DNA from 2 places in the Cobetia sp. SIMBA_158 genome. Region 2 is predicted to be linked to the other one. Evidence: predicted binding sites of a transcription regulator. Region 2 holds the regulator's gene; the other holds the start of a gene.
What was found. Region 2 encodes FNR, which switches genes on or off when oxygen is low (the NO sensors DNR and NnrR bind a similar motif). Its sites were predicted from a motif close to TTGATNTANATCAA; they were not measured.
Positions count from the first base shown of each region.

Region 1: the regulator FNR is predicted to act here: its motif matches at 3,000-3,013, upstream of R2R70_RS05705 (cytochrome ubiquinol oxidase subunit I).

Region 1 is NZ_JAWJYL010000002.1:409,139-414,912, forward strand. Features, by position in the region: gene urtA (urea ABC transporter substrate-binding protein) at 1-766, opposite strand, end outside; gene R2R70_RS05700 (PLP-dependent aminotransferase family protein) at 1,249-2,670, shown strand; gene R2R70_RS05705 (cytochrome ubiquinol oxidase subunit I) at 3,239-4,654, shown strand; gene cydB (cytochrome d ubiquinol oxidase subunit II) at 4,672-5,679, shown strand; gene R2R70_RS05715 (DUF2474 domain-containing protein) at 5,691-5,774, shown strand, end outside.
Region 2 is NZ_JAWJYL010000017.1:66,979-72,752, reverse strand. Features, by position in the region: gene R2R70_RS17750 (cbb3-type cytochrome c oxidase subunit I) at 1-584, shown strand, start outside; gene R2R70_RS17745 (cbb3-type cytochrome c oxidase subunit II) at 581-1,198, shown strand; gene R2R70_RS17740 (hypothetical protein) at 1,224-1,502, shown strand; gene fnr (fumarate/nitrate reduction transcriptional regulator Fnr) at 1,791-2,540, shown strand; gene R2R70_RS17730 (fatty acid cis/trans isomerase) at 2,757-5,255, opposite strand; gene R2R70_RS17725 (hypothetical protein) at 5,525-5,774, shown strand, end outside.

The sequences.
Region 1 (5,774 bases), on a different contig from region 2:
CCTGCTCGCCCACCGAGAAGGCCACCACCGGAATGTCCTCGGCATCGATGCCCTGGTTGGCCAGCTCACGATAGAACGGCACATTGGCATCGCCGTTGATGGTGGACACCACGGCGGTCTTCTTGCCCGCGCTGCCGAAGGACTTGATGTCCGAGACGATGGACTGCCAGTTGGAATGACCGAAGGGCGTGTAATTGACCATCACGTCTTCATCGGCCACACCGTGAGACTTGAGGTAGGCGGCCAGGATCTTGTTGGTGGTACGCGGATAGACATAGTCCGTGCCTGCCAGCACCCAGCGCTCCACGCCCACGTCGTTCATCAGATAATCCACTGCCGGAATCGCCTGCTGATTGGGCGCCGCCCCGGTATAGAAGACATTCTCCGAGGACTCCTCGCCCTCATACTGCACCGGATAGAACAACAGGCCGTTGAGCTCCTCGACCACCGGCAGCACCGACTTGCGCGAGACGGACGTCCAGTTCCCGAAGATCACATCGACCTTGTCCTGCGCCAGCAGTTCACGCGCCTTCTCGGCAAACAGCGGCCAGTTGGAGGCCGGGTCGACCACGACGGGCTCCAGCTTGCGTCCCAGCAGCCCGCCCTTCTCGTTCTGCTTCTCGATCAGCATCAACATGGTGTCTTTCAGAGTCGATTCACTGATCGCCATGGTGCCGGACAGTGAATGCAGGATGCCGACCTTGATCGGCCCCTCTTCCGCCTGGGCGACATTGGCCAGCGAGAAACCGACACAGGCGGACAGCATTGCGGCAGCAATTTTCTTGTTCACGACATTCCCTCGTATCTTGTTGTACTTGTTATCCCGACTGAGGTAGTGCAATTGATGTGCCAGCAAAGCAGGCAATCACACGAAACATCGGTGCCGTGCGTTGCCATCGTTCAGTCAAAAGGAAATCTCGATATCGTTTTGAATATAAGCCGCACCAAATATGCTCAATCAAAAATATGCCAGCCAGCTTTTTGCACCAAACAGGTGAATTTATGAATATCGTGCACAAAACTCATCCCGGCATGGCGCAATGAGGAGATTACCAGTCAAAAGCATGGCCTTGACTGGTGCAGCGGGCGAAAGTCGAGCAGGACACGTCAGCATCAGCAGCACGCTGATGATGCATTGCCCTCCCCGACTCTTTTGGCATGGACAATAATCTATGCCGGCCACCGCGCCATGCGCCGGCGTAATCACTCCGGTATCCTTGCCTCCCCGACTTCTCCAGGAAATCCCCCATGAAGCGTTATGAACGCTTTGCCGCCGAGATATCCAACCTGATTCGTACCGGCATTCTCGCGCCGGGTGAGCGCGTGCCGTCGGTGCGTCAGGCCAGCAAGGCGCATGGCATCAGCCCCTCTACCGTCTTTCAGGCGTATTACCTGCTGGAGAATCAGGGCCTGATCAGTGCGCGGCCGCGCTCGGGGTATTTCGTGCGTGACAATGCCTCGCGGATACTCGATGAGCCGCATGTCGCCCTGCAGCAGCAAGCCCCTTCCGATGTCGCAGTCAGTGAACTGGTATTCTCAGTGCTGGGCTCACTGCGCGACAACGACACCGTCCCCTTCGGGTCTGCCTTCCCGAGCCCGGAGCTCTTCCCCCTCGCGCGGCTTGCGACCAGCATGACACGCGGGCTGCGCCAGCTGTCATCGCATGCCGTGATCTCCGACATGACCACAGGCCATCCTGACCTGTGCCGACAGATCGCTCAGCGCTACATGGTCAACGGCATGCAGCTGCCGACGGAGGAGCTGGTGATCACCAATGGCGCCATGGAGGCGCTCAATCTTGGCCTGCAATGTGTCACCCAGCCCGGGGACCTTGTCGCCATCGAGGCGCCGGCCTTCTATGCCACGCTTCAGGTGCTTGAGCGGCTCAAGCTGCGCGCGGTGGAAATTCCGGTACACCCACGCGACGGGATTGATCTCGAGGTACTCGAGAATCGTCTGGAGACGCTGCCCATCAAGGCCTGCTGGTTCATGAGTCATCTGCAGAATCCGCTGGGGGCCAGCCTGAGCGATGCACGCAAGGCCGAACTGTATGCGCTGCTCTGCCGTCATCAGCTACCGATGCTGGAGGATGATGTCTACGCGGAACTGTATTTCGATCAACGTGCCGAGGTGTCGCCCCCGCAACCCGTCAAGGCGCTGGATGTCGAAGGTCTGGTGATGCATTGCGGGTCGTTCTCCAAGTGCCTGGCACCGGGCTATCGGGTGGGCTGGATATCCGCGGGGCGGCATACCCGGGAGATTTCGCGCCTCAAGCTGATGACGACCATCTCGCCATCGCTGCCCGCCCAAGTGGCCCTGGCCGACTACCTTCAGCATGGCGGCTACGACCGCCACCTGCGCAAGCTACGTCTGGCGCTCGAAACCCAGCAGACAGCCATGCTGGCAGCCATTGATCGCTACTTCCCCGAAGACACTCGCGTGACCCACCCCCACGGGGGGTATTTCCTGTGGTGCGAGCTTCCCGAGCACATCGACTCGCTGGCCCTGTTCCAGCAGGCGTTGGCCCACGGCATCAGCCTAGCGCCGGGGCCTATCTTCTCGGCCACCCAGGGCTTCAAGCATTGCATTCGCTTGAGCTACGGCCACCCATGGGATGCGGCGTCAGAGCGCGCCATGCAGACATTGGGTGAATTGCTCAAGGCAGCCTGAAACGCGGACCGCTCAGGCTGCATGCGAGGTACGAGGAGTGCCTCGAGTATATGCGCGCAAATGCCGCAGCCCTTGTGGCCGCCTTGCCACACAGTCTTCACTCGTCATCCGCGGGGGCGAAAACAGCCTTTTGCGGCACATGTCACTTGCGCGCCAGCCGCTTGCCACATCTGGATGTCGCACCTTGTTGCGCACCCTGGCTGCATGCCTTGATGCCGCACGCGTGCCCTAGCAGGGTGCGCAAGAGCCCTAGCAGGGTGCGCAAGAGCCCGCCATGGCGGGGCCTGCCGCCAAGGGCGATGTGGCACGCGCCTGACCCCGTCATAGTGCTGACATGAATCAGAGTGCGCCCTCCTGCCCGACTCGCCTTGCTGGATTCTCGCCATACCACCTGGCTGGCCGGCTGACTGGCTCACGGGCATTTAACGACTGACCAAGATTCAGCTCGCAACTGATATGGTTTTTTCTCGCACAACTGAGCCTGTTATGGCTTCCGGTGGCTCCCTAGAGTAGCGGCGAAGATTCAGGCAGGGCCGTCCCCCTTGCCGCCTACTCAGGAGACATTGCCATGTTCGGCACCGAGGCCATCGACCTGGCCAGGATACAGTTCGCCTTCACCATCTCGTTTCACATCATCTTCCCGGCCATCACCATTGGCCTCGCCAGCTATCTGGCGGTGCTGGAAGGCATGTGGTTGAAGACGGGCACACAGGTCTACCGCAACCTCTATCATTTCTGGTCGAAGATTTTCGCGGTCAACTTCGCGATGGGCGTGGTGTCAGGGCTGGTCATGGCCTACCAGTTCGGCACGCATTGGAGCGGTTTCTCGGCCTTTGCCGGCAGCGTGACCGGGCCACTGCTGACCTATGAAGTGCTGACCGCCTTCTTCCTCGAAGCCGGCTTCCTCGGCGTGATGCTATTTGGCTGGAATCGCGTCGGCCGCGGCCTGCACTTCTTCTCGACCTGCATGGTGGCGCTCGGCACCCTGGTCTCGATGTTCTGGATCCTGTCGTCCAACAGCTGGATGCAGACCCCTCAGGGGCATGAGGTCATCGATGGCATCGTCGTGCCGGTCGACTGGCTCGCGATCGTCTTCAATCCCTCCTTCCCCTATCGCCTGGCCCACATGGCACTGGCCTCCTTCCTGAGCACCTCGCTGTTCGTCGCTGCCTCCGCCGCCTGGTTGCTGCTCAAGAAGCGCGATACCCCGGAAGTGCGCAAGATGCTCGTCATGGCGGTGCTGATGTTGATGGTGACCGCCCCGCTGCAGGCCTTCGTCGGCGACATGCATGGCCTGAATACGCTCAAGCACCAACCGGCCAAGATCGCGGCCATCGAAGGCCATTGGGACAACAGCCATGGGGAACCGACGCCGTTGATCCTGTTCGGTGTGCCCGACATGCAGCGCGAAGAGACGCGATTTGCGCTCGAGATTCCGGCCCTCGGCAGCCTGCTGTTGATGCATGACATCGACAAACAGGTGCCGGCGCTCAAGGACTTCCCCGCCGCCGACCGCCCCAATTCGACCGTCGTGTTCTGGAGCTTCCGCCTGATGGTCGGCCTGGGCCTTGCGATGATTCTGCTCGGCCTCTCGGGTGTCTATCTGGCCCGCAAGGGCAGGCTCTTCACCTCGCGGCGCTGGCTGAGGCTGGCCGTCGCCATGGGGCCGGCCGGGCTGATCGCGATACTCGCAGGCTGGTTCACCACCGAAGTCGGCCGCCAGCCGTGGGTGATCTACGGCTTGATGAGAACGGAAGATGCCGTCTCTGCCCACAGTGCCGTTCACCTCAGCATCAGCCTGACAGCCTTTGTCACGGTCTACTTCATCGTCTTCGGCACGGGGATCAACTACATCTTCAAGCTGATCAAGAAAGGGCCTGAGGGTGATGACAGCCACGCCCCCAGCGGCGGCCCCGGCAAGCCACGCACGCCATCCCGCCCACTGTCGGCCATCGAGGAATCTCTCGACGGCACCACTCACTGACCGGAGCGATGAACGCTATGGGTATCGACCTTTCTGTCATCTGGGCAGGCATCATCCTGTTCGGCCTGATGATGTACGTGATCATGGACGGCTTTGATCTGGGCATCGGCATTCTCTTCCCGTGGGTGGAGGAAAAGGTGGACCGCGATGTGATGATGAATACCGTGGCGCCCGTGTGGGATGGCAACGAGACATGGCTGGTGCTGGGCGGCGCGGGGCTGTTCGCGGCCTTCCCGCTGGCCTACGCCGTCTTGCTGGAAGCCCTGAGCATTCCTCTTGTCGCCATGTTGATCGGCCTCATCTTCCGCGGTGTCGCCTTCGAATTTCGCTTCAAGGCCTCGGACGCGAGTCGCCACTGGTGGGACAAGGCCTTCGTGGGCGGCTCGGTGCTGGCCACCTTCAGTCAAGGCGTCGCACTGGGAGGCTACATCCAGGGCATCGCCTTCGGTGGGGTTCACTTCAGCGGCGGTTCGCTGGACTGGCTGTCACCCTTCCCGCTGTTCTGCGGTGTGGCGCTGCTGTTCACCTATGCGCTTCTCGGCAGCACCTGGCTGATCATGAAGACCGAAGGCATTCTCCAGGCACGCATGTTTGCCCTGACGCGCCCGCTGACGCTGTGGGTATTGATCATGATCGCGGCCGTCAGTCTGTGGACACCGCTGGCACACCCCGCCATCGCCGAACGCTGGTTCACGCTGCCGCAGCTGTTCTGGTTCCTGCCGGTGCCAGTGCTGGTAGTGCTGGCCGGTTATGCGCTGATCCGCGCCGTCGCCCTTGAATATCATGCCCAGCCTTTCCTGCTGGTGCTGGCCTTGATCTTCCTGGGCTACAGCGGTTTCGGCATCAGCATGTGGCCTGACATCATTCCCGGTCATGTGACGATCTGGGAAGCGGCCTCTCCGCCACAAAGCCAGGGCTTTGCCCTCGTCGGCACGCTCTTCATCCTGCCGATCATCCTGGTGTATACGGCGTGGAGCTACTTCGTGTTCAAGGGCAAGGTCCGTCATACCGATGGCTACCATTGAGAGGTGCTGACATGACATCCCCGACACGCGAGACACATTCAGCGCCACTGCATGCCCCCACAGCCAGACTCGACGACGAGCCATCCGGGACGCTC
Region 2 (5,774 bases):
TTAACTGCCTGCTGGCGGCAGCTCTGATCAGCTTCGCCCTTGCGATTCTTGAATACAGCCTGCTGTCATTGCCGACAATCAACGCCCTGACCTTCAGTGCCGCCAACAGTCTGTCGCCGGCAGCAAGCCTGGGGGTAGTCGCGACAGTCGCCATCGTGATGGCCTACCACCTGCTGCCCCCGATGCGCTCCCTCGCGCTACTCAAGACTCATGCCCTGCTGGCCATCATCGGCACCCTGCTGTGCATTGCCGCCAGCTGGGCCACCACGCTGCTTCAAGGCAGCATGTGGCATGTGCTGGCAGATGACGGCAGGCCGCTATACACCTTGAGCGAGGTGCTGGAAGCGGCCCGCATGCCGATGATGATCTCGCTGGGCGGGCTCGCCTGCTGGGCGCTCGGCTTGCTGCTGATGCTCCTCAACGTGACGCGCACCCTGGCTGATCAAAAGAGCGAACGCCAAGCCGCTCATGAGCGACAACGCCTGAACTCCGGCTCGCGGAAGGCATCATCAGAACCTGCCATGCACTCTGCGTCCCCCTCTACCACGCCCCCTGCCACATCCTCGGGAGGGCACTACGCATGAGACATGTCCTGCTCGAACGTCACGCCGGCCTGATGACGGCACTATGCCTGCTCACCATGAGCCTCGGCGCCCTCGCCCAGCTGGTACCGCTCGGGGCTCACCCCAGCCTCGCCAGCGCACCCGAAGACCTCAAACCGCTGAGCGCCCTGGCGCTGGAGGGTCAGCGCATCTACCAACGCGAGGGCTGTCAGCAGTGCCATACACGCATGGTGCGCGATCTACCGGGCGATACGGCGCGCCACGGCGATGCGACGATCGCCCGGGAGCGCTATTACGACCGCCCTTCGCTGTGGGGCGTAGAGCGCTGGGGGACGGATTTGAGCCAGCTGCCTGCGCAACATGACGATGCCTGGCAGCGTCTGCATCTGAATGACCCGCGCAGTCAGGTGCCGGGCTCAGCGATGCCCACCTACCCGTGGCTGTTCGAGCGGGCGTTGAGCGGCGAAGGCATCGCGGCCCGCATGCGAGCCCTGCAAGGCCTGGGCGTGCCCTACGCGGAAGACGAGATTCTCGCCGCCCCCAATGACGTGCGTGGCACTGCCGAAATCACGGCGCTGCTCGCCTACCTGCAGCAGGCCGCCCCCGCGAGCGACATCGCCAGCCGCGACCCATGACAGGACACCGCTCAGGAGACACGACATGAATCTGCTGGAGACAACTGGACTCCCCCTGTTCTGGAATCTCTGGGTGCTGGCCCTCACGCTGGGCAGCCTGGTGCTGTTCGCCATGCTGGCACTGGGCAGCCTTTCGCGCGCCGCCAGCGCTGACAGCGACGAGCGCGAAGGCGATGGCCCCATGCAGGAACATCGCATCAACGGCGTACGTCAGCCTGACACGCCAGCGCCACGTGCCTGGGGCATACTGGCACTGGCGACGCTGGCCGGCGCACTGATCCTGCTGCTCGGCGCAGCTGGCTGAGGCAGGTCGTCGCGGTATGGTCATGCGGGGCCAACCAGGCCTAAAGTTCACACACCTTGCAACGCCCATGGGTTGGGCAGGATAATGAATTAATAAAATCTAATATTATGGCGCCACGAAATTGCACTGCCCCAGCCGATGAGCGCTCAGACTCTGGCCGCTCGAATCACATCGGCTGAGCAGGGTAGCGGCGGGCGACAAGGCCCCGCCCCACCATTCGTTGCGCCCGAAAGACCCCTCCGCTGCCCTGCCCCAGGGGTAGCGGTGACATTCCTCAGGAGAGTCACCATGACGGCCAATGCACAGGCATCACACCGCTTGCGCGCCCATGAAGCCCGCTGCCAGACCTGTTCGCTGAGTTCACTGTGCCTGCCACTGGCACTGAACATGGAAGATATCGACCAGTTTGACGCCATCATCCGCCGTCGCGCGCCACTCAGAAAAGGGGAAGTGCTCTTCACCCAGGGCGATGCCTTCGATTGCGTCTTCACGGTGCGCTCCGGAAGTCTCAAGCAGATCACCAATGAAAACAGCGGCATGGAGCAGCTGACCGGCTTCTACCTGCCCAGCGAGCTGGCCGGGCTCGATGCCATCGACAGCAATTGCTATCCCGGCACCGCCGTGGCGCTGGAGACCACCACCGTCTGCGAGATTCCCTTCGACCGCCTCAATGCGCTCTCGGAGCAGATGCCGGAACTGAGAACCCAGCTGTTCAAGAGCCTGAGCAAGGAGTTGCACGAAGATCGCCGCATGATGATGCTGCTGTCGCGCAAGACAGCCGATGAGCGGCTGGCGAGCTTCCTGGTCAACCTGTCACAGCGCTTCCGTCGTCGTGGCTATTCGCCGTACAGCTTCCGCCTCTCGATGGCACGCGCCGATATCGGCAACTATCTGGGGCTTGCCGTCGAAACCATCAGCCGTATCCTGACCCGCTTCCAGACCCAGGGGCTGGTCGACATTCGTGCCCGCGAGGTGCATATCCTGCATCTGGATGGCCTGATCGAACTGGCCGAAGGCGAGTGTCAGGGCGGTCGCTGATGACGCCTGCTGACAGCACATCACGCTGAGCGACACTGCGCTGATCCGCCGCCAGGGCGCCATGTCGGCACCACACAAGACAGAAGCCCGCCACGCAATTTGCGTGGCGGGCTTCTTCTTTCTGTCAGGCCAGTCGTCAGTCGTCCTGACAACCCTGACAGTCCTGGCAGCCCAGACAGTCATGACAATAGGCCTTGTCTCGGCCTTCGCTGGCGATCAGCGGTTCTCGAGGCGGTTATAGTCCAGCAGGCCCGCTTCGACAGGGCGATCAGCATAGTTGGTGCGCAGCACGCTGTCGGAAAACTCCCAGAAGCGCGGATCAGTCCGGCGCACCCCGATATCGGCCTGCAGGGCGCGATAGTCCTCTTCGCTCTCGAGTGCCGCCACCCGCTCTGCCAGCCCCGTCAGGGTGTCAGGCGTCAGACGCCAGAAGGCATTCGGGTAATCGCCCGCCACGCCCCGCAAGACATCGAGAGTGTCTTCCTCAGGACGGCGATTTTCCTCCTCATCGAACAGACTGGTGATGTTGGCGTGGGCGGAATTGCGCAGCACGCTGTAAAGGCGCGGCGAGTCATCAGTGCCATCCTCCAGCGCGACGATCGTCACCTCCGGCATCAGGCTGGCCGAGACTCCCTGCACCGCAGCGAGGGCCTGCAGCTCATGTCGCACATGCTCATCCTCGACATTGCTCAGACTACGCTCATGACCGAGTTCCGGTGCGAGGCGCTCCTGCATGCGCCGCATCAGACCAAGGCGAGCCTGGTTCGGGGATGACAGCTCCTGCGGTGTCCAGACGATGCCACTGGGCGCATCGAACTGCGGCGGCTTCTTGAACAGCAGCTCGCCAAGGCCGGGGCTGACGTCGCGATACCAGCTGTCATGCACCGCCTGGCGCTCACCTGCCGGCAACAGCACCAGCAGGTTGTTCTCGCCTTCCATGCGCAGGAAGTCCATGTACAGACGGGTGACCAGCTGATGGCCGAGATTGCCGTAGACATCGAAGCCGGCGACCAGCAGATAGTGGATGCGCTCCAGCATCGGGTAATCGATGATCCAGCCCGTCTTGGGCACGCCACCGACCAGCCCCTTCATCACCGCTGCATTGTCGAAGTGACGATAGATGGTCAGGGCCGCGTTGGGGTTACGCCCCTGGCCGGGGCCGTCGGCCCAGCCGCTGCCGTCCCACAGCACTCGCTCATCCAGGCGCAGATCGCCATCGAGATAGGCCTGGGACATCAGGCGCTGCTTGGCCTTGAGGTAGGCGGCCTGCTTGCTCTCGAACTTGACCCAGGAGCTGATCGGCAACGCATTGCTGCTCTGCTCGGCGGGCAGGCTGAGATTCTTTCCTTCCTCGGCCAGGGTGCGTTCCACTTCCGGGTGGCTGAACATCTTCGGGTCAGTGAAACCGACCCAGAAGTGATCATTGATCACATCCACCGCGACCTGCCCGCGACAGACCGGCCCCTTGATGAAGCCCATGATGGTGTTCTGCGACTCATCCAGCATGAAGCGATAGCGTGACTCGGCCGGGATGGCCTCGAAGGTCAGGAAAGGATTCGAGGCCGTCCTGAGGTCGTAATCCGGCAGGTCATCCACCGGGTAATCCGGTGTCAGGAACAGCGCCCGCCAGCGCTTGAAGCGAGCATCATCGAGCGCATAGGGCAGATGATTCTTGGCCAGGATCGTCGCGCGCTCCTGCCACAGACGGTAATAGACCCGCGGGCGCCCGGCGTCATCGTGGGGCATGCTCGCGCGCTCATCGGCGGTGTAGGAGGCGTAGGGTGCATCGTAGGGGCGGCGCGTGGAGATGCGCTTGATCGGCTCGCCCGGCGGGGTGCTGGAACGCACCAGCTTGAAGAAGATCGGCCGTCCGTCTGCGCCCTTGATGCCCGGGAAATACACATGGCTCAGGAAGAGATGCTCGTAGATATAGCGATTCATCAGGCGCTGCTTGAGGCTGTCGCCATTGAAGAAGCGCTCGGCCTGCTCGATGTGCGGCATCAGCGCCTGGGGCAACGGCGCCGGGCCCGTCATCGCGCCACCCTTGGCCAGCCAGTTCACCAGCGTGCGGTGCTCTTCATCGCTGACCTGTGGCAGGGCGTAGGGCATGCCCCAGTCAGGATGGTCTTCGGCGAACTTGTCGTAGCCCTCCACGGGGGCACACACCTGACTGCGATTGAGCGACAGGTCGAAGCGGTCTTCCGGCAACAGGCCATCTTCCGTCACCGGCAGCGGCGCCTTGCGCTTCTGGCTGAGCGCACGGAACAGCACACTGCCCTCCAGATTGGCGGCCGGAGAATCGAATCGCTCATTGAGCACCGGCGAGAAGTCCATGCTGCGCCACTGCTCGGTGGTGTCCGCGTCCTCGAACATGCGCGTCAGATTGGCCGCCAGCAGGCGCGTGCCATCGTAGACCGGCGCCGGATTCATGCCGCGATCGATCCCGGCGGCCGATGACATCTTGAGCTGACAGGGAGCGTCGTAGCAGCCATGACAGACCACGCAGCGCGTCTCGATCACCGGCTTGACCTCATCCTCCCACTGACGTCCGGCAAGACTGTCGTGTGACACCACCCGCTCACGCGGTGACGCGGGGCCGAAACGCTCATCGAGCTGATGAATCGCGACGGCACTGCAGCCCCCCAACAGTAGAACGAGCACGATGCTCCAGCGCCAGCGCGGTATGCGCCACAGGCGTCGAAGTAGGTCCGGCATGGGGAACTCCAGCAAGAGGAAGGAATATCGGCAATCGGGCAGATGATGGCGAAAGGGTACCATAAGCAGGCTCACTAATTCGGCAAGACTGCCTTTCCAAGCATAGTGAACAATGATGTCAGATTTTTTTGGCGCTACCGCATCCAACTTTATTTTGACGGCGTATGACTTCATGACCCGCCTGAACGAGCTGTCTGACGCAAGCGGGTGCCACGATGTTCCTGATCCATAATTCAAAAAATACGGGCCCTGCCCGATAGGAAGCCATCATGACCATGAAGAAGACCGTTACTGCTGCCACCTTCGCCGCCGCTGCCGCCGCGCTGTTCTCCACTGCCGCCCTGACCTCGTTGCCGGTGCACGCCGGTGACAATGCCGTGAAGTGCTCCGGCATCAACTCCTGCAAGGGCACCTCCGAATGCGCGACCGCCAACAGCGCCTGCAAGGGCCACAACGCCTGCAAGGGCCAGGGCTGGTCGTACACTGCCAGCGCTGAATCCTGTGTCGGCGAAGGTGGTA